One region of the Serratia sp. NPDC078593 genome, then DNA from elsewhere that is predicted to be linked to it. Evidence: predicted binding sites of a transcription regulator. Region 1 holds the regulator's gene; each other region holds the start of a gene.

The links. The regulator CRP, encoded in region 1, controls carbon source genes, mostly activating them, when cyclic AMP is high. The targets are predictions, from matches to a motif close to ATGTGANNNNNNTCACAT.
Region 2: srlA (PTS glucitol/sorbitol transporter subunit IIC) is a predicted target of CRP. The motif match lies at 3,778-3,795, and genes of this name have one in related genera.
Region 3: msrB (peptide-methionine (R)-S-oxide reductase MsrB) is a predicted target of CRP. The motif match lies at 656-673, and genes of this name have one in related genera.
Region 4: deoC (deoxyribose-phosphate aldolase) is a predicted target of CRP. The motif match lies at 3,644-3,661, and genes of this name have one in related genera.

Annotation. Positions count from the first base shown of each region.
Region 1 covers NZ_JBNNGK010000010.1:147,234-152,728, reverse strand. The annotation lists gene ACQKDS_RS13085 (phosphoribulokinase) at 1-763, shown strand, start outside; gene ACQKDS_RS13080 (OsmC family protein) at 824-1,231, opposite strand; gene crp (cAMP-activated global transcriptional regulator CRP) at 1,606-2,238, shown strand; gene argD (bifunctional acetylornithine/succinyldiaminopimelate transaminase) at 2,483-3,703, opposite strand; gene ACQKDS_RS13065 (aminodeoxychorismate synthase component II) at 3,834-4,409, opposite strand; gene ACQKDS_RS13060 (helicase HerA-like domain-containing protein) at 4,468-5,495, opposite strand, start outside.
Region 2 covers NZ_JBNNGK010000006.1:64,279-69,773, reverse strand. The annotation lists gene srlR (glucitol operon DNA-binding transcriptional repressor SrlR) at 1-322, opposite strand, end outside; gene gutM (transcriptional regulator GutM) at 405-761, opposite strand; gene srlD (sorbitol-6-phosphate dehydrogenase) at 947-1,726, opposite strand; gene srlB (PTS glucitol/sorbitol transporter subunit IIA) at 1,737-2,099, opposite strand; gene srlE (PTS glucitol/sorbitol transporter subunit IIB) at 2,135-3,124, opposite strand; gene srlA (PTS glucitol/sorbitol transporter subunit IIC) at 3,139-3,687, opposite strand; gene fbaB (class I fructose-bisphosphate aldolase) at 4,817-5,495, opposite strand, start outside.
Region 3 covers NZ_JBNNGK010000008.1:53,584-59,078, forward strand. The annotation lists gene gapA (glyceraldehyde-3-phosphate dehydrogenase) at 1-449, opposite strand, end outside; gene msrB (peptide-methionine (R)-S-oxide reductase MsrB) at 797-1,210, shown strand; gene ACQKDS_RS10860 (YeaC family protein) at 1,272-1,544, shown strand; gene pncA (bifunctional nicotinamidase/pyrazinamidase) at 1,730-2,362, opposite strand; gene ansA (asparaginase) at 2,378-3,394, opposite strand; gene sppA (signal peptide peptidase SppA) at 3,487-5,340, opposite strand.
Region 4 covers NZ_JBNNGK010000001.1:233,444-238,938, reverse strand. The annotation lists gene ACQKDS_RS01000 (patatin family protein) at 1-1,075, shown strand, start outside; gene ACQKDS_RS00995 (TatD family hydrolase) at 1,078-1,854, shown strand; gene ACQKDS_RS00990 (NupC/NupG family nucleoside CNT transporter) at 2,180-3,445, shown strand; gene deoC (deoxyribose-phosphate aldolase) at 3,853-4,632, shown strand; gene deoA (thymidine phosphorylase) at 4,703-5,495, shown strand, end outside.

The DNA of each region.
Region 1 (5,495 bases):
CGCGCAGTTGGAAGGGGACAGCTTTCACCGTTATACCCGCCCGGAAATGGATGCGGAGATCCGCAAGGCGCGCGATCTGGGTCGTCATATCAGCTATTTCGGCCCAGAAGCCAATGATTTTGGCCTACTTGAACAAAGCTTCCTCGAATATGGCCAAAACGGCTCTGGTCGTTCACGCAAGTATCTACATACCTACGATGAAGCGGTACCCTATAATCAAGTGCCGGGGACATTCACGCCGTGGGAAGCCTTACCAGAGCCAACCGATGTTTTGTTCTATGAAGGGCTGCATGGCGGCGTGGTCACCGAGCAACATGACGTCGCGAAACAGGTCGACCTTCTCGTCGGCGTGGTACCTATCGTCAACCTTGAATGGATCCAGAAACTGATCCGCGATACCGGTGAACGCGGCCATTCTCGTGAAGCCGTGATGGATTCCGTGGTGCGATCCATGGACGATTACATCAACTACATCACGCCACAATTCTCTCGCACGCATATCAACTTCCAGCGTGTACCCACGGTGGATACTTCTAACCCATTTGCCGCGAAAGCGATTCCTTCACTGGATGAAAGTTTTGTCGTGATTCACTTCCGCGGATTGGATCATATTGATTTCCCTTACCTGCTGGCGATGCTGCAAGGCTCCTTCATCTCACATATCAATACGCTGGTCGTGCCGGGCGGAAAAATGGGGCTGGCGATGGAGCTGATCATGGCGCCACTGGTACAGCGGCTACTGGAAGGGAAAAAAATCGAATAACGCTTCGGCTATGCCTGGGGCGCAGTCGCATGTTGAACCGCCAGCGCCGCGCCCGAGATCTTACTCTACGTCACGCACCTCAAAGCTGTGGGATACCTCGGCGGCTTTCCCCAGCATCAGCGCCACTGAACAGTATTTTTCAGCGGAAAGATCCACCGCACGCTCAACCGCTTTCTCACTCAGCCCTTTACCACTCACGATAAAATGCAGGTTAATGTGGGTAAATATCCGCGGGGCTTCTTCGCGACGTTCAGAACTGAGTTTGACCTCGCAATCGCACACCGCATGGCGGCCTTTTTGTAAGATCGAAACCACGTCGATCGCACTGCAACCACCGACTGACATCAACACCATTTCCATCGGGCTAGGTGCCTTATCGCCTGCGTTGCCATCCATCAGAACCTGATGACCAGACGCCGACTCACCTAGAAACGTTAATCCCTCAACCCACTTTACTCTTGCCTGCATTCTGATTACTCCGGTTAATTTCTTAAAATCAGACTACGCGTTCACACGCAAACTGGCAATGGAACCTGACGCCGGTCATGTGTGAGCGAGACAACACAAGACACCCGCCTCACTCTGTGCTACAAACAAAGCCGAAATAATTCTTGCTGGACACTGATTTTCAGGGAAATGCCCGCAGAAAGGTGCCTAATTTGGTATGTTAACAGAATGTAGCTTGCAGCGCTCACAGCAAGTTAATATGCTAGGGCAATAGCGTATTTTACGGCACGCCTCAAAACGGTTAAATGGCAGTCACTCACCGTCAGCCCTAACTCGTTTGACAGGGAACTCTGACCCCTGTGATACAGGCAGATTACAACAGAGGATAATAGCGAATGGTTCTCGGCAAACCGCAAACAGACCCGACTCTCGAATGGTTCTTGTCTCATTGCCATATCCACAAATATCCATCAAAAAGTACGCTGATTCACCAAGGTGAAAAGGCCGAAACGCTTTACTACATCGTGAAAGGCTCCGTAGCGGTGCTCATCAAGGATGAAGAAGGTAAAGAGATGATCCTGTCCTATCTCAATCAGGGCGATTTCATCGGCGAGCTTGGATTATTTGAAGAAGGTCAGGAGCGCAGTGCCTGGGTAAGGGCCAAAAGCGCCTGTGAAGTGGCTGAAATTTCTTATAAGAAATTCCGTCAGTTAATCCAGGTTAACCCTGACATTTTAATGCGCCTGTCGGCACAGATGGCAAGCCGTCTGCAAGTCACCTCAGAGAAAGTGGGTAACCTCGCTTTCCTTGATGTTACCGGCCGCATTGCGCAAACCTTGCTGAATCTGGCTAAACAACCGGATGCCATGACTCACCCAGACGGCATGCAAATTAAAATTACCCGTCAGGAAATTGGCCAAATCGTCGGTTGTTCACGCGAAACGGTCGGCCGTATTCTGAAAATGCTCGAAGATCAAAATCTGATTTCCGCACACGGCAAAACCATTGTCGTTTACGGCACGCGCTAATCAGTAAAAAACGGCACATCACGCGCCGGTTCAGACTGCTGACAAAGCTCGTTATGAGGGAAAGCGTGGCTGTGGGGTCGTAGTGGCGTAAGCCACCGGAGCACCCCTCGCTACGCTAGGCCCGGGTATCTCGGGGGCCATAGACGACTTCGTCATCAAGCTCAAAACGGCGCCTCACGCGCCGTTTTCTCTTTGGGTTAGATTATCCGCTCTGCTCGGGTTTGATAACACACCGTTTAGGGTATTAACCTGCCTTCACCACATCCTGCACTGCCCGTTCAAACCGTGCCATACCTTCTTCAATATCTTGCAGCGCGACCACCAATGAAGGGGCGAAGCGAATCACATTTGGCCCAGCATTCAAAATCATCACCCCCCGAGCAGCTGCGGCATTCAGGAAATCACGAGCCATACCACGGTAAGCCGCCGTCAGTTCTGCGCCAATCAGCAACCCCATACCGCGAATATCGCTGAAAACCCCGTATTTATTACCGATCTCAGTCAGAGCCGAGACATAAAGCGTATGACGTTGTTCGACGCCACTCAACACCTCATGCGTATTGATCACGTCTAACGCGGCTTCGGCTACCGCACAGGCTAACGGATTACCGCCATACGTGGTGCCATGCGTACCGACCTGCATCACCGAGGCAATCTCTTCGGTGGTCAACATAGCACTCACCGGGAAGCCACCGCCCAATGCTTTCGCGGTGGTTAAAATATCCGGCGTCACACCGTAATGCATATAGGTAAATAGTTTACCACTGCGACCCATACCGCTTTGCACTTCATCAAACACTAATAACGCCTGATGCTGGTCACATAGCTCGCGTACGCCCTGCAAGAATTGCGCTTCGGCCGGTGTGATGCCCCCCTCCCCTTGAATCGGCTCCATCACCACCGCGCAGGTCTGATCATCCATTACCGCCTTCACCGCCGCCAGATCATTGAAGGGAACATGCACGATGTCGGCCGGTTTGGGCCCAAAACCGTCAGAATATTTCGCCTGCCCGCCAACCGATACGGTAAACAGCGTGCGGCCGTGGAACGCATTGTAGAAAGCGATAATTTTGGTTTTGTAAGGGCTGTGGCGGGTGATGGCGTAATGGCGGGCTAACTTGAACGCGGCTTCGTTAGCCTCAGCTCCCGAATTAGCAAAAAATACACGATCGGCAAAAGTCGCGTCGACCAGTTTGGCCGCCAAGCGCAAAGCCGGTTCATTGGTGAATACGTTACTGGTATGCCACAGGGTTTCTCCCTGTTGCTGCAATGCTGCCACCAACGCCGGATGACAATGCCCCAGCGCGGTCACCGCAATGCCACCCGAGAAATCGATATACTCTTTACCTTGACTGTCCCACACGCGGCTCCCTTTACCTTTAACGGGAACAAACTGGGCTGGTGCATAAACAGGCAGAATCACCTGATCAAACGTGCTACGGTTAACGGTGTATTTTTCGGTCATTATCGGCCCACCCTGAGCGCTATCGGTTTCTGACAGGATTATTAAGTGAAATTATAATCACAAAATATGCATAAAAAACCAATCAAGGGCAAACCTAAATCACCGTTAACGATAAATAAATCGTAATCGATTAACTTTTAAGGAAATTATCCAACAACTGGTGCCCCTGCTCACTCAAAATACTTTCCGGGTGGAATTGCACCCCTTCCAGCGCCAATGTGCGGTGGCGAATACCCATAATCTCGTCACGCTCGCCATCGCGTTCGCTCCATGCAGTGATGTCGAAACAATCTGGCAAAGTAGCAGCATCCAGCACTAAGGAATGATACCGGGTGACGGTGAGGGGATTATTTAGCCCACGAAACACCCCGTGGTTACTGTGGCAAATTGCCGAGGTTTTGCCGTGCATCACCTGCCGAGCCCGCACCACATCGGCACCAAACGCCTGCCCCAATGCCTGATGGCCGAGGCAAACACCGAGTATCGGCAGACGACCAGCAAAATGGCCGATCGCCGCCAGCGAAATGCCCGCCTCATTTGGCGTACAGGGTCCGGGTGAAATCACTAAATGTTGCGGAGCCAGCCGTTCAATATCGGCCAGTTGCAGTTCATCGTTACGCTTCACCAACACCTCTGCACCCAGCTCGCAGAAGTATTGGTAAAGGTTATAGGTGAAAGAGTCGTAATTATCGATCAGCAGCAGCATGACAAGTCCCGCAGAAAAAATGCTGCGCTAGTGTACTGCCACTGACGTTATTTGCCGCTTATTTTTTGCGACCCCCGCTAAATGAGCCTAAAATACCACGCAGAATTTTTTTGCTGAGGTCACGCGCCATGCTCTTGGCGGCGGTTTGCACGATACCGTCACGCTTACCACCGCGTGGGCCGGTGGAGCCAAACAACAGCTCGTTTAAACTGCCCATCAAGCCGCCGCCACTTTGCTGGCCAGCCTTCGATGCCGTTTTATCCACCGCTTCCGCATCCTCGCCCACAGTAGAGAACCCTTCGGCCGACAGTTTTTCGTAAGCGGATTCACGGTCGATCATCTCTTCGTATTGGCCGTACAGCGGCGATTGGTTAATCGCGCGGTTCAATCCCTCAGCACCCAGCACACCCATTTTGGACTCTGGCGCAATCACCATCGCCCGCTCCACCACGTTCGGCCGCCCTTTTTCATCCAAGAATGACACCAACGCTTCGCCGACGCCCAACTCAGTAATAGCGCTTTCGGCATCAAAGTCTGAATTAGCACGCAACGTTTGGGCGGCCGCTTTCACCGCTTTCTGATCGCGCGGCGTAAACGCGCGCAGCGCGTGTTGCACCCGGTTGCCTAACTGGCCTAGCACGCTGTCTGGAATATCCAGCGGATTTTGCGTGACAAAGTAGATACCCACGCCTTTTGAACGAATCAGGCGTACTACCTGCTCGATCTTGGTCAAGAGTGCAGGTGGCGCATCGTTGAACAGCAGATGGGCTTCATCAAAGAAGAACACCAACTTAGGTTGCTCAGGATCGCCCACCTCCGGCAGATGCTCGAACAACTCGGCAAGCAACCACAGTAGGAACACCGAATACAATTTTGGCTGATTGATCAGTTTATCTGCCGCCAGCAGGTTGATATTACCGCAGCCATTAGCATCGGTTTTCATCAGATCCTTGATGTCCAGCATCGGCTCGCCAAAGAACTGATTGGCGCCTTGTTCCTCCAGCGTCAATAACCCACGCTGGATCGCGCCGACCGATGCCGAAGAGATGTTGCCATATTGGGTCTGGAACTGTTTCGCGTTATCCC
Region 2 (5,495 bases), on a different contig from region 1:
GCACCATTTGCAAGACGGTGCTGCCCGCATCGAATATCAACGAGTCGCCGTCGTCGATCAATTTAATGGCGGCGTAGGCGATCTGGCGCTTCTTCTCGGTATTAATGTGGGTTTTACGATCGATCGGTTGATCGCCGTCATCGCGGCTGAGCACCACGCCGCCATAAGTGCGGATCACCTCACCTTCGTCTTCTAACAGGGTGAGATCTTTACGGATAGTGGTGCCGGTGGTGGAAAAGTGTTGTGCAAGGGCATCCACGGCGGTTTTGCCATGCCGCTGTAGATATTCAAGGATAGCGGCCTGCCGCTGCTTTGGTTTCATCGCGATTCCTGTTCACAAGATAGGCACATTACTCTCAGTAAATAATTCAATATGAAAGGTAATGTCTTTTACTGTGAAAATATCATGATTCTGCGGCAATCGCTAACGATAGTGCAACTTGGCTGGCGCGATCCTCGGGGAAGATCACATCCGGCAGTAAATCACGGCGATGTAAACCGTGCAGATGTTTCAGTGGTTTTGGTTGGGCAAAAACGGTCAGGCCGCGCATCATCATGCTGCCACACACGCGTTGTTGTGCATCGAACGCCAGTGCCAGCACCACTCGGGGCTTAAAGCGGCCGCCGGAGCGGCCAATCCCAACCGGCCCCAGTTGGCATAACTGGTCAAAAGCGCGATTAAAGCGCTGAATCTGCCACCAGCCGCAGGCTATTTGCCCCAACCAAGCGAGGACGGCAAGAGTAATCAATGCACTGGTCATACGGTTCCTCATCTAATTGCTACCCTTCATACTTCACGTTGCTTGGGTGTGGGCTGCCTTCCTTCACCCTGGTCACATAGTTGGCTATGCTCCCAGGGAGTCATTCAGTTGCCGCCTACAAGCAACTCGAAATATCTTGGGTATATATACCATTGGGCACACGGTGGGCGCCCAGTAAATTAACGTTAAAACATCACCTGGCCGCCGGTGATATTGATGGATTGGCCGGTGCAGTAACTCGCTTTGTTACTGGCGTAGAACAGTAGGGTATTCAGTACGTCCTGATAGTCGCAACCCCGCTTCAGCGGCACTTTATCGATGTAGTATTTTTCGACTTCGTCGGGCTGGATGCCTAGCTTCTCGGCGTATTGTGGCAACAGCGATTGGAACATCGGTGATTTCAGCAGGTTGCCCAGCATCAGTGAATGCACGGTGATGCCATATTCCGCCAAATCCAGCGCCAGCGATTGCGTCAGCCCGACACCGCCGAATTTGGCCGCGCTGTAACCGGAGTTATGTTTACTGCCGACTTTACCGGACTTGGAGTTGATCTGAATGATGCGGCCAGCTATGGCGTCGCGGATCATCAGGCGTGAAAACTCACGGGCACAGAGGAAATATCCCACCAGATTAACCTGGAGTGAACGGTCAAAATCGCCAAGCGCGAAGTCGATAATCGGCGCAGCCTTGGCGATACCGGCGCTGTAGACCAGCAAATGCGTACCGCCGAAGGCGTTGTCGACCGCATTGGCCAGCGCAATCACGCTTTCTTCATCGGTGGCATCGACCTGCAAGCCAACGGCACGGCCGCTGCCGAACTCCTGATTAATTTGCTGGGCTACCTGATACGCGTTATCGGCGTTCAGATCGGCCACCGCCACGCGGTATCCTGCCGCTGCCAAACCCTTACTTAAAAAAGCACCTAACGTTTGGCCGCCGCCAATCACTACGGCTACTTCAGACATGGTTAACTCCTTATGCGATAAATTTTAGTGTGCTGCCTAACGGGATATCGTCTGGCGTGCTGCCGGAAACGTGGATCGAACCGGGGAATTCCGCCTGCACTTCGCCGTCGAAACGTACGGTAATGTGGCCTAATTCACGTAAGTTTTGGGTGGCGACGCTGCCAACGGCGGTGATCGGGTAACGCCGTTCTGCCAGTTCAAATAGACCGCCGGCTTGCAGTTCCCCCGTGGTGTCGCCGTGTTGATGAATGAAACAAAATTCTGCTATATCGGCAGGTGCGCCTTGGCGAAAGGTGATCAGCATGTTGTCTTGTAACGCTTCGCGTGCGCAGTCACCGATGTGAGTAATGGTGGTTTGGAAAATGACATTCATAGCGAACCCCTGGAATAGGAAAATAAACGTATGTGTTACTGATAAATGAAAGCGGAGGCCGCCCAGGCGATTAAGACCGTCGGGGCACCGGTAAGAAAGCGGCCAACCAGCACCGAGGGCACACCCACGCGCACCGTGTCCTGTTTGGCTTCTGCCAGCGACAGGCCAACGGGGATAAAATCACAGGCGGCCTGCGCGTTAATTGCAAATAGCGCGGGCAACGCCAATTGGGGAGGAATATGGCCGAGGCCGATTTGTACGCCGACCAGCACGCCGATGACCTGTGCGATCACCGCGCCGGGGCCAAGGAATGGCGAAAGCAGGGGAAAGGAGCAAATCAACGCCAGCGTTACTAAGCCGACAGGGCTATTGGCTAACGGTGTTAAACCATGAGCAATAAAGTCACCGAGCCCGGATGCCATGATGATGCCGATCAGTGCCGACACGAAGGCCATAAACGGTAAAATGGTCTTTAGCACCGTATCAATGGTGTCGCGTCCGGCCTGAAAGAAGACGGCGACTACCGAGCCCATTCCCATACCAACCTTAGCCAGCAAACCGTCACTCTGTTCGGTGATTTTTTTACTGGTATCGTAATCGCGCGTTTTAGCCGTGCTTGGGGCGTTTGGTTCCGCAAGAGGTGCTGCGGCGGCTGCGTGATCGATCAGATGGATATTATTTTCGCGTACCCCAGAAACGTAAATATCTTCGACAATAAATTGGGCTAGTGGGCCAGATTGGCCTGTTGCATGGATATTAACGGTTGGAATGCGGCGTTTCGGGTAAAGGCCACAGCGTAAGGTGCCGCCACAATCGATCACCGCTACGGCGATCTCTTCTGCGGGGGGCTCACCCTCTTTAAAACCGTCAACGGCCTGCCAGCCGGTCAGTTCACTGATGCGATCAACGATGGCTGGCCGCGTGCCCGCGGTGATGTAAACGATTTTTTTGCCTGCTTCGATGGGTAATTCCAATGGGCCACCCCAACCGCTGGCACCTTTCTCAATGCGAATATAAGCGCTCATGATGCTCTCCCGAATTAAAGTTGAACCTGACGATCCAGGCGAATACCCATCTTGCGTTCGAATAGGCTGGTGGTCAGATCGGTTACCCAGCCACGGAAAAAGTTAGTGAACAAACCGACTAGGAAGTAGCTCACGGCCAGCGGGCCGAGCGGCAACCCCAGCGTAGTCAGGCCACTGGCGATACCAAGATAAACAAACAATTCGCCGGGGTTGATGTGCGGGAACAAACCGTTCATGGAATGACAGCTGTAGGAAGCGGCAGCGTAATAGCTAGTTTTATATTTTTCCGGCATGAATCGGCCGAGGCTCAGCGTCATTGGGTTGCAAAACACGAAGGTACCGATCAGCGGTAACAACAAATAACGCGAAACTGGGTTACCTGCGCAGCGCTGTGCCAGGCGTTCGATACGTTGCTGGCCAACGAATTTGATCAGGGCATTCATAATAATTAACAAGCTGATTAATAGCGGTAAAATACCGGTGACCATACCGACAAATACCTCTCCGCCTTTCTGGAATAGGCCGATGAACCATTCGGCTCCGTGAGTGATGTACTCAATCATTATTTTTCTCCTGTAATGGGTGCGATGGCCCGGAGCAAAACCTGTCTCTGTTGCCATTGGCCTTACAGTAATCACTTTATCGACAATATTGTTTTATATAGATCACATTTTGAAAGATAAATCTTTTAATGTGAAAGTTAAAATCGAAAGAAAAGTAATATTGAAAGGAGTGTGGGGGGACGAAAAGAGAAAAGTCGGTGATTTGGCCTGCTGCTCATGTTGTCATCGCTCCGCCAACAATGCGCCCACTCATCTCGTCGGGAGACTGCTGCGCCCGTCAACATCACTATGGCGTGATGTGGACGGCGTATTTGCTACCGGTAGTTAAGCAATGAGCCAATGTTGTCATCGCTCCGCCAACAATGCGCCCACTCATCTCGTCGGGAGACTGCTGCGCCGGTCAACATCACTTTGGTGTGATGTGGGGGCGTGTTCGCTACCGTTAATTAAGCAATGAGCCAATGTTGTCAGTGTTCTGCCGACAAGACTCTCACTCACCTTGTAGGGGCGTAGCCTGCTGCGCCCGTCAACATCACTATGGCGTGATGTTGGGGCGTGTTCGCTACCGGTAATTAAGCGATGAGCCAATGTTGTCAGTGTTCTGCCGACAAGGCTCTCACTCACCTTGTAGGGGCGTAGCCTGCTGCGCCGGTCAACATCACTTTGGCGTGATGGGGGCGGCGTATTTGCTACCGGTAATTAAGCAATGAGCCAATGTTGTCAGTGTTCTGCCGACAAGACTCTCACTCACCTTGTAGGGGCGTAGCCTGCTGCGCCGGTCAACATCACTTTGGTGTGATGTGGGGGCGTGTTCGCTACCATTAATTAAGCAATGAGCCAATGTTGTCAGTGTTCTGCCGACAAGACTCTCACTCACCTTGTAGGGGCGTAGCCTGCTGCGCCCGTCAACATCACTATGGCGTGATGGGGGCGGCGTATTTGCCCCCAATGCGTTAATAGCGTGGTTATAAAACGCAGCGAATGATTCCCACCGGCAACAAAACCAGGCAGATAAGATTAAATTGGGGCGGGCGAAAAAGGTGAAAAGGATAGGGCAGTGTCGCTCAAATTTAACCGAGCGGCACTGCGGCGAAAGCCTAGTCAGCCAGAGAGAAATGACTGCGCGAAGTTAAGCGACGGTGACATTTTTATCCAGATAGGTATCCTGCACGGCGTTGATCAACGCGATACCGTCTTTCATGGATTTTTTAAACGCCTTGCGACCCAGAATCAAACCCATGCCGCCAGCACGTTTGTTGATCACGGCGGTACGTACCGATTCTTGCAGATCGTTCTCACCGGCAGCACCGCCAGAGTTAATCAAACCGGCGCGCCCCATATAACAGTTTGCTAACTGATAACGCACTAAATCGATCGGGTGGTCGGTGGTGAGTTGGTCATAGACGCGATCGTCGGTATAACCGAAGTTAACGGCACGGTAGCCGCCGTTATTTTCCGCCATTTTTTGCTTCACAATATCGGCGCCAATGGTCGCGGCAATGTGATTAGCTTGCCCGGTTAAATCTGCACTTGCGTGATAATCAACGCCGTCTTTTTTGAATGCCGGGTTGCGCAGATAAGCCCACAGAACGGTGACCATCCCTAACTCATGCGCCCGTTCAAAGGCCATCGAAATTTCTTCAATTTGTCGGCGAGACTGCTCTGAACCGAAATAAATGGTGGCGCCAACCGCTACCGCTCCCATATTAAAGGCTTGCTCAACGCTGGCGTACAGCGTTTGATCATATTGCGTTGGATAACTGAGCGTTTCGTTATGGTTGAGTTTGACCAAAAAGGGGATTTTGTGC
Region 3 (5,495 bases), on a different contig from region 1:
CAAGATGCGTTAGAAACGATTTCCTGACCAGCGTAAGATTTGTGGTTTACACCCATAACGAACATCGGGGTGTCATCTTTAGATGGGCCAGTCAGAACAACTTTCTTAGCGCCAGCAGCGATGTGTTTACGAGCAGTTTCGTCGGTCAGGAAGATACCGGTCGCTTCTGCAACAACGTCAACACCCACTTCGTTCCACTTCAGGTTAGCCGGGTCTTTCTCTGCGGTAACACGGATGGTTTTGCCGTTAACAACCAGATGGCCGTCTTTAACTTCTACAGTACCGTTGAAACGGCCATGAGTAGAGTCATATTTCAGCATGTAAGCCATGTACTCAGCGTCCAACAGATCGTTGATTGCAACGATTTCTACGTCAGAACGTTCTTGAGCAGCACGGAAAACAATGCGACCGATACGGCCAAAACCGTTGATACCTACTTTGATAGTCATATATTCCACCAGCTATTTGTTAGTGAATAAAAGGTTGGTTGTAAAATTACAAAAACCTTACCAAGCGTCAAGCGGAATCGTGTCAATTATTGCGGCAAGTCAAAGCTGAGAGTTTGATTTGCGCGCTTATTGCACATTCCGCCTACGTTTGGCCTCATTACGATATGGGGTCAAATCGCTAAGTTTAAAGAGCGTCATAACTAGATGTGTGATCTGTATCACATATAATTATGGCGTGAGCTTTATGGCCTACAGTTTAGGGTAAAAATGCCTGCAGTGCTGTTAATTTTTTGTTATCATTAATCATTGTTTTCGTTGACATTATCCATGTTTTGGGAATCGCACAAATGGCTAAAGAGAACTCCCCTCATCAACCGCTCACGGAACTGAATGAAATACAACGTTATGTGACTCAGGAGCGTGGTACGGAAGCGCCATACAGTGGCAAATTGCTGCACAACGCGCGCGATGGCATTTATCATTGCTTATGTTGCCATGCTCCGCTGTTTTATTCCTCAACCAAGTATGATTCTGGCTGCGGTTGGCCTAGCTTTTATCAGCCGATTTCAGATGAGTCTATTCGTTATCTTGATGATAAATCACATAATATGCATCGTGTGGAAATCCGTTGTGGTCATTGCGATGCGCATCTGGGGCACGTATTCCCTGATGGGCCGCAGCCTACCGGCGAACGTTTTTGCGTAAACTCTGCGTCGCTCAGTTTTACTGATGATGAAAATGGCGAGAAGATTGCGGGTTGAAGAGTTAAATGATCGACAAAATCGATTCAGCTATTATTCATGTTAAGAAGGAGGTGCGTTGATGGATGTAAAGGATTTGATAGCGGCGATGACGCCAGAAATCTATCAGCGCCTTGCGCTGGCGGTTGAGTTAGGTAAATGGCCGGATGGCGTTGCGCTGACGCCAGAACAGAAAGAGAATAGCCTGCAAGCGGTTATGTTATGGCAATCGATGCACAATAACGACCCGCAGCACATGAGCATTGGTACTGACGGGCAAATCGTCATGAAAAGCAAGCAAGAGCTGAAGCAACAGTTTGCTGCCGAAACGTTGGTTAAGCTGAAGCCGCAATAAATTGATGGGAAAGAGCGCTATAGCGCCCTGAGCTTGATGACGAAGTCGCCTGATAGCCTGAGATACCGGAGCCTAGCGTAGGCGAGGGGCGCTCAGGTGGCTTATGCCACTGCGACCCCACAGCCACGCTTAGCCCAATAACACGCTTTTCAGCAGTCTGAGGGAGCTAGAGCGCGCCCTAAAGCTTAGAACTGCAAAAATTGTGACAACGTCACGAGCCGAGCGCCGGCTTGCTGCATTGTTTGCAAAGCCTGCACGCTGTCAGCTGGCTGAAGATTTACGCCTCGACAACCGTCAGTAATCACCGTGGTCGAATATCCCAATTGCAGCGCATCCAGTACGCTGAATTTTACACAATAGTCGGTGGCTAACCCCATCGCCACCAAGTCAGTCACGCCCTGTGCACGTAACCAATCATCAAGCTCCGTTTTTGTCCGGTGACCGTTATCGAAGAACGCACTGTAACTGTCGATAACCGGATTTTGCCCTTTGCGAAAAATCCCAGCGATAGCCTGACGATGCAATTGTGGATGCAATTCGGCTCCGTGGCTATTTTGCACGCAATGCACCGGCCACCAGACCTGCGGCAGGCCATCGAGTTCACCCACTGTACCGATTTTTCCCGCCGAGTTGATGGCAAAGCTACGGTGGTTGGCTGGGTGCCAGTCTTGGCTGGCGACGACGGCATGACCACGAGCGAGGCAGGCAGCCATGGCTTGATTAGCGATAGCAATGGTTGCATCCCCCTCTGCCACCGCCAGTGCGCCACCCGCGCAGAAATCATTTTGCAGATCGATCAATAACAGCGCGGTTTTCATAGCGTCTCCCATTTATTAACCTGCGGTGCTGAGCTCGCCACGAAGGTCTTTTTGCATTTGCTGGCGGATTTGTTCTGGCGCTAGCGGTTGGCTTAACAGGAAATGCAGTTTAGTTAATGTTGCTTCTACTGTCATATCAAAACCGCTGATCACGCCAGCGTTAGCTAACGCATTGCCGGTAGCGTAACCTTCCATATTCACACGTCCAGAAATGCACTGGGTTAAGTTGACCACCACGATGCCTCGATCGGACGCGTCACGTAACTCATCAATCAGTTCCGGTTTTTGAGGTGCATTGCCGACGCCGTAGGAGCGTAGGATCAACGCCTTAACCGGCTGCAAAAGAAAATTGCGTACCACTGCGCCAGAAATGCCCGGATAAATCGTCACGACGCCAATAGGCTGCGGCGTAATAGTGTGCACCTTTAATTCGCCACGGCATTCGGGGGAAACGATGCCGTTTTGTCGACGAATATGAATACCCGCTTCCAGCAAAGGGGGCAGGTTTGGCGATGCAAACGCATCGAAGCCATCCGCGTGTGCCTTGGTGGTGCGATTACCGCGAAACAGTTTGTTATTAAAGAACAGGCTAACTTCATTGACCGGATAGTTAGCGGCCAGATACAACGCATTCAGCAAGTTGGTCTGACCGTCGGAACGCAGTTCAGCCAACGGAATTTGAGAACCTGTGACGATCACCGGTTTGGCAAGGTTTTCCAACATGAAAGACAGAGCTGATGCGGTAAACGCCATGGTATCTGTACCATGCAAAATGACGAAACCATCGTACCGATCGTAGTTTCTTTTTATATCGTTGGCGATATGCTGCCAGTCTTCCGGCGTCATATCGGAAGAATCAATCAATGGCGCATATTCATGAATGCTGAAATTAGGCATTTCTGGCCGATGGAATTCCGGCATCAATGCCAATTGGCGTTGTAGGTGGCCTGAAACCGGAATATAGCCATGCTCGGAACGTTGCATACCGATGGTACCGCCCGTATAGGCTACATAGATGGATTTTTTTTGCATTACAGGGATTCTGATAGTTATAAGATGGCTGAATTATAGGGTGATTAGCGCAGAAAAAAAGCCCGGCAAGCGCCGGGCTGGGGATTAAATTGTTAGCGAACGTCGCCGCAGTTGAGGCAAATTGCGTAGCGATTTTGTGGATCGTTGAGATTATTAAACAACCCCGGTTGATCTTTCATCGCTAAGGCAACCGAGGCCAGAGGCGCGGGCAGCACGGATTGGATCGCGGCGGGTAACATGGCATGAATTGACACGCCAAACTGACCGAGGAGTAAATCGGTCAGGCTCGGAGAATCAACAAACCAATTTAATTGCCACTGATTTAATTTGGCTAATTCAGCGGCTTTGCTCACTGCATCATCGAAATCGCCCAGTTGATCGACCAAACCATTCGATTTTGCATCGGCACCGGTCCAGACGTGGCCTTGCGCGATTTTATCCACCTGCACCGGCGTCATATTGCGCGACGTGGCGACCAGATCGATAAAGTTTTTATACCCATTCTCGATGTTCAGCTGCATCATTTTTGCAAACTCTGGCGGCAGCGCTTTGGTGATCGCCAAGTCAGCCAACGGTGAGGTGGCGACGCCATCAGCGTGGATGCCGACGCTATCAAGGGTATCTTGATAGGTGTTGATCACGCCAAAGATGCCGATAGAGCCGGTAAGGGTGCTTGGGCTGGCGACGATGTAGTTAGCTGGGGTGGAGATCCAGTAACCGCCTGATGCAGCCATCCCGCCCATCGAAACAACGATGGGTTTGCCTGCCGCACGCACTGCCGCCAGTTCTGTGCGAATGACTTCCGATGCGCTTACGCTGCCGCCAGGGCTGTTCACACGCAAAACGACGGCTTTAATTTTCGGATCCAGACGGGCCTGACGCAATTGCGCAGCGGTGGTATCACCGCCAACCGTGCCAGGCGTTTGCGTACCGTCCATGATCGCGCCATTGGCAAACACGACCGCAATTTGCCCCCCCTGTTCCGGCGTAGGTTTCGGCTGGTAATCATAAATGCTGATGGCATTGAAATCGTTCGTTTGTTTATCCCAACCAAAAGCGTTAACCAGCTGATTTTCTATTGCCGGGCGCGAGGCCAGCTCATCGACCAGTTTGTTATCGAGCGCATATTTCGCCGTGTCGCCGCCGGTAGCTTGTAGACCGCTTAGCACACCCGCTGCGCCAGGGAATAGCTGTTGCGGGGTGATTTGACGGTTAGCCGCCACGGTGGTCAGATAGTTTTGCCACAGGTTACCTATCCAACGGCTATCGGCTTCACGCGCCGCAGGTGACATGTCGTCACGGATCATTGGCTCAACGGCAGATTTATACGTCCCGACCCGGAAGATATTGGTGGTCACTTTCAGCTTATCAAGCAAAGTCTTGTAATACAGATTGTTTGTTGCAAAACCGTGCAGATCGACGCTGCCTTGTGGCGACAGGTAAATCTTGTTGGCGTAACTGGCCAGATAATATTGCGTCTGGTTATAGCTGTCTCCGATGGCATAGATCGGTTTGCCACTGTCACGAAATTCACGCAGCGCTTTACCAATGTATTGTAGCGAGGGCTGGTCAGCCCCTGCGAAATCATTCAATTGCAACACCATGCCGGTAATGTTTTTATCGTCCCGGGCTTTGCGAATGCTGTCGACTAGGTCGAACAGTGAGTTCTCCTGTAGTTCGCTGGCAGACGCGCCAAGAAACTCACGGCTGCGTTGTAATAAACGGTTTTGCGTGTTGGGTTGATCAACCACCACACCGCTTAAGTTAACCAGTAATGCTCCGCGTGGTGCTTCCGTCGGCGTGCTGCTCTGGAAGGAAAAGTAGAGGCCAGCACCGACTAAAATCAACAAGATGACGATAAGGTTAAGAATAAATTCTCTGATAAAGTTCAGCAGACGCCATGTCCACCTGAAAATGTCGGCAAGGGTACGCCACAAAGTATGCATGTTTTCTCCAAACATGAGCCGAGGATGTCCCGCTATCGTAATGAGCAGCCGACAAAATGTCAGCTTTAAATCATCGTTCACAGTCGTTATTGTGCAAGCTGTAACAGATGATTTAGCTATGTTACCGTGATTGTAATGAAAACCGTTATCAGGAG
Region 4 (5,495 bases), on a different contig from region 1:
GCCGCTGGCGTATAAACCGTACCAGCCCGGTAAAATGGCGCTGGTATGTGAAGGGGGCGGGCAGCGCGGCATTTTCACCGCAGGTGTGCTGGACGAGTTTCAGCGTGCCGGCTTTAATCCGTTTGATTTGATGATCGGCACGTCTGCCGGTGCGCAGAACCTGTCTGCCTATATTTGTGGTCAGATGGGCTACGCGCGTCGCGTCATCACACGCTACACCACCACCCCCAATTTCTTTAACCCGCTGCGCTTTGTGCGTGGCGGGCATCTGATCGATCTTGACTGGTTGGTCGACATTACCTCACAGCAGTTGCCATTAGCGATGGATGTGGCCGATAAGCAATTTCTTGGCGGCCGAGAACTGCTGATGTGCGCCTGCCGCAGCGATAATTTTGAGCCGACCTATCTGCCCGCCCGGCGTGAAAGCTGGCTTGCGTCGATCAAGGCGTCTAGCGCCATCCCCGGTTTTTATCGCATGGGGGTGGAACTCGACGGTATCAGTTATCAGGATGGCGGCATCAGCGATGCTATCCCCGTCGAAGAGGCTTATCGACGAGGTGCAGAGACCATTGTGGTCATTCGTACCGTACCGTCGCAAATGTACTATACGCCGCAGTGGATAAAGCGTATGGAGCAGTGGCTAAGTGAAAGTAGCCTGCAACAGATGGTACGGATGATGCAGCGCCATGAGCAGAGCTATCACCGCACTCAGCAGTTTATTGAGAATCCGCCAGGCGACCTGCGTATTTTTGAGATTTTCCCACCGAAACCGTTAACCAGTAATGCATTAGGCAGCAAAATCGGTGCGCTGAATCTTGATTATCATCTAGGACGCCGCTGTGGGCGCTACTTTTTAGCGACGGTGGGGCATTGGTTAATGGAACAAGAGCAAACCGATGGGATGAACGTGAAGAAGTCGTTGTCTCGGCGTTTGATACAGCCAGACATTGTGCCGATGCCTTCGCCGATTGTTACTGATGTGGCTCATTCTACCAGCAGCCTAGAGGTCACTCAGCCAGAGCCGCTCTCATCGTTAATTCTGCCGAGTGAGCAGACAAACCGCGGTGGTCAGTGAACATGGAAGCCTATTTAACCGACACCCATTGTCATTTTGATTTCCCGCCGTTTAGTGGGAGCGAGGCCGAAAGCCTGCAGCGTGCCGCCGCAGCAGGAATTGAACGCATCATTGTGCCCACAGTGACCGCCGATCGTTTTGCCCGAGTGCTGAGGCTGGCAAAAGACTTCACACCGCTGTACGCCGCATTGGGGCTTCATCCGTTATACATTGCGCAGCATCATGAGGCGCAGTTGGCGTTACTGGCCGACTTTTTGGCTAGCAGACCCGGCAAGCTGGTGGCTGTCGGTGAGATTGGTTTGGATTTGTATATGGAGAATCCACAGTTCACGCGCCAGCAAGCGTTGCTCAGCGCACAGCTTAAACTGGCCAAGCAGCATGATCTGCCGGTAATTTTGCATTCACGCCGTAGCCACGATCAACTGGCGGCCGCATTGCGCCGCAACGATGTGCCGCGCCGTGGCGTGGTGCATGGTTTTGCCGGTAGCCTGTCACAGGCGCAGGCATTTATTCGCTTGGGATATTACATCGGTGTGGGTGGCACTATCAGTTATGCGCGGGCGCAGAAAACGCGTGGTGTGATGGCGCAGCTGCCTTTAACCTCGCTGTTATTGGAAACCGATGCGCCGGATATGCCTTTGGCTGGCTATCAAGGCCAACCAAACCGACCCGAACGGGCAGCAGAGGTTTTTGAGGTGTTGTGCCAACTTCGCTCGGAATCTCCGGAAGAAATCGCCGCGCATTTACGGCAAAATACCCACCGATTATTTGGACTTTAATCACGCACATTTCGTGTTAATTGTGACTTAGATCACATTATAAGATTTTCGTTTGCTTTCGCTTGTACATATTTGTGACATATATCGAGTCTGGCGCATTGTTGCTCAGTATAATCGCGCTCCGTCATTACTATCAGCAGACCTCCCGCAATGCAGGGGTGGAACGCCTTTTTTACTTATCCAATAAATTTTATGAAGCGAGAACGTGGCAACGCCACCTCGGTGCGTACCTTGAGTACGCCACGGGAAGGCAAAAAAACCAACGTCACCGCATTGTGAAAGATAAAGGATATACACAGGGATACTTTTCATCATGCAACTTATTATGAGTCTGGTCGGGATGGCGATGCTGATTGCAATCGCCGTACTGCTTTCCAGTAACCGGCGGGCGATTAAGCTACGCACAGTGCTGGGGGCTTTCATCATTCAGGTCGCGATTGGTGCATTGGTGCTGTATGTACCTATCGGACGCCAGATACTTGGCGGCATGTCTGAAGGTGTCGCCAATGTTATTGCCTACGGTAACGAAGGGATTTCATTCATTTTTGGCGGTCTGGTTTCCGACAAAATGTTTGAAGTGTTCGGCGGCGGCGGTTTCGTGTTTGCCTTGCGCGTATTGCCTGTCATCGTATTTTTCTCATCACTGATAGCGGTGCTTTATTACTTAGGCATCATGCAGTTGATCATTCGCGTACTGGGCGGTGGCCTGCAAAAACTGCTCGGTACTTCACGCACTGAGTCTCTGTCGGCAACGGCGAATATCTTCGTTGGGCAAACAGAAGCACCTTTGGTTGTGCGCCCGTATATTGCGACCATGACCCAATCTGAACTGTTTGCTGTGATGTGCGGCGGGTTGGCTTCGGTTGCCGGTTCGGTGCTGGCAGGTTACGCCCAGATGGGGGTGCCGCTGGAATATCTGATCGCTGCTTCGTTTATGGCGGCGCCGGGCGGTTTGTTGTTCGCTAAATTGATGGTGCCGGAAACGGAAACGCCGCGTGAGGTGGACGACGCGATGAAGCTGATTGCGGCAGAAGAGCGCCCGGCAAACGTCATTGACGCTGCGGCGTCGGGGGCTGCTTCCGGTATGCAACTGGCGCTGAATGTCGGGGCGATGTTACTGGCTTTCATTGCGCTTATCGCCTTGTTGAACGGCATGCTTGGCGGCATCGGCGGTTGGTTTAACTATCCGCAATTATCACTTGAACTGCTGCTGGGTTGGATCTTCTCACCGATCGCTTTCATGATCGGGGTGCCGTGGAATGAAGCGATGACCGCAGGTTCCTTTATCGGCCAGAAGATCATTGTTAACGAATTCGTTGCGTTTATGAATTTCGGTGCCTATCTGCGCCCGGATGACGTGGTGGCGGCCGAAGGCTTGCAGGTACTGTCTGCCCATACCAAAGCGATTATTTCGTTTGCGTTGTGTGGCTTTGCGAACCTGTCTTCTGTGGCAATTTTGCTCGGTGGTTTGGGCAGCCTGGCACCAAATCGTCGCCATGATATCGCCCGTTTCGGCCTAAAAGCCGTGGCTGCAGGTACGCTGTCTAACTTGATGAGCGCGACCATTGCCGGGTTCTTCTTGGCGCTTTAAGTAAAACGCCGTATCGTGATTTTGTTGTTTTTTTCACATTTTAACCCCGTTATTTAGATTACCTGAATAATGGGGTTTTATCTGTTTAGTGCTTTGTTTTATAATATTTTTATTTGGCATGGTACAATAAGGTATGCGGCAGCTTGCTGGTTTCACCTCATAACTCATTAGTGATTCTGTGAACAATATCGCGTTATTTTGTGACGATATTCACATATAATTCTGCGTTGTTACAATGAAGTTTCGGATAATGTGATTTGAACTCAATGTGCTCTGATGGCGTGAGTTCAAACTGTTATGACATGCGGTGAGAAGGATCTCAGTTGCCACGAGGGGAAATAGCCCCACGCTATCTTCATGGAACCAAGTCCGCTCGCCAACAGCCAGTAACTCAGTTGGAGAGTTTTATGACCGAATTAACCGCTGCAGCGCAACGTGCGCTGGGTTTGATGGATTTAACCACGCTTAATGATGATGACACCGATGAGAAAGTGATCGCCTTGTGTCATCAAGCCAACACTCCGGCAGGCAAGACGGCCGCCATTTGTATTTATCCACGCTTCATCCCTATCGCACGTAAGACCTTGCGTGAGCAAGGTACGCCGGATGTGCGCATTGCCACGGTGACTAATTTTCCGCATGGCAATGCCGATATTAGCATCGCGTTGGCGGAGACGCGCGCGGCCATCGCCTATGGCGCAGATGAAGTTGATGTGGTGTTCCCGTATCGCGCACTGATGGCCGGTGATAGCCAAATTGGTTTTGAATTAGTGAAACAGTGCAAGCAGGCCTGCGAGCAGGCTAACGTGTTATTGAAGGTGATTATTGAAACCGGTGAACTGAAGAGTGCTGCGCTTATCCGTCAGGCTTCCGAAATCGCCATCAACGCCGGTGCCGATTTTATTAAAACTTCAACCGGTAAAGTGCCGGTCAACGCTACGTTGGAAAGTGCGGAACTGATGATGTCCGTTATTCGTGATATGGGCGTAGGTCAGCAGGTTGGGTTCAAACCTGCGGGTGGCGTTCGTACGGCAGAGGATGCATTGCATTATTTGCAATTGGCCGATCGTATCATGGGTGAAGGATGGGCCGATGCGCGCCACTTCCGCTTTGGTGCGTCCAGCCTGTTGGCCAGTTTGCTGAACACGCTGGGGCACAGCAGCCAAGCCTCCGGCAGCGGCTACTGATAACCGTTACTGCCTTGGTTTAACCCAGGCAGTATTGACTACCCATATATCATCAAAGCGGGGGGATAGTATGTTCCTAGCTCAAGAAATAGTTCGTAAAAAACGTGACGGTCAGCCGTTAAGCGAAGAGGAAATCCGTTTCTTCATCAATGGTGTTCGCGACAATGTGGTATCCGAAGGACAAATCGCTGCGCTGGCAATGACGATTTATTTTCACGATATGACTTTGCCTGAGCGTGTGGCTCTGACCATGGCGATGCGTGATTCCGGTACGGTATTGGATTGGAAAAGTTTGTCGTTGAATGGCCCCATCGTAGATAAGCACTCCACCGGTGGTGTGGGCGATGTGACCTCGCTGATGCTCGGCCCGATGGTCGCAGCCTGTGGCGGTTATGTTCCGATGATTTCCGGCCGCGGTCTGGGCCATACCGGCGGTACGCTGGACAAACTGGAAGCGATCCCAGGCTTTGATATTTTCCCAGATGACAATGCATTCCGTAAAATTATCAAAGAAGTCGGCGTAGCGATTATCGGGCAAACCAGCTCGCTGGCACCGGCGGACAAACGTTTCTACGCAACGCGTGATATTACCGCGACCGTGGATTCTATTCCGTTGATTACCGCATCGATTCTAGGCAAGAAGCTGGCTGAAGGGTTAGATGCGTTGGTGATGGATGTGAAAGTGGGTTCTGGCGCATTTATGCCAACGTATGCACAGTCCGAAAGTTTGGCGCAGGCGATTGTTGGCGTTGCCAACGGTGCCGGGTGTAAAACGACCGCGCTGTTGACCGATATGAATCAGGTGTTGGCCTCCAGTGCTGGTAATGCGGTTGAAGTGCGTGAAGCAGTGCGCTTCTTGACGG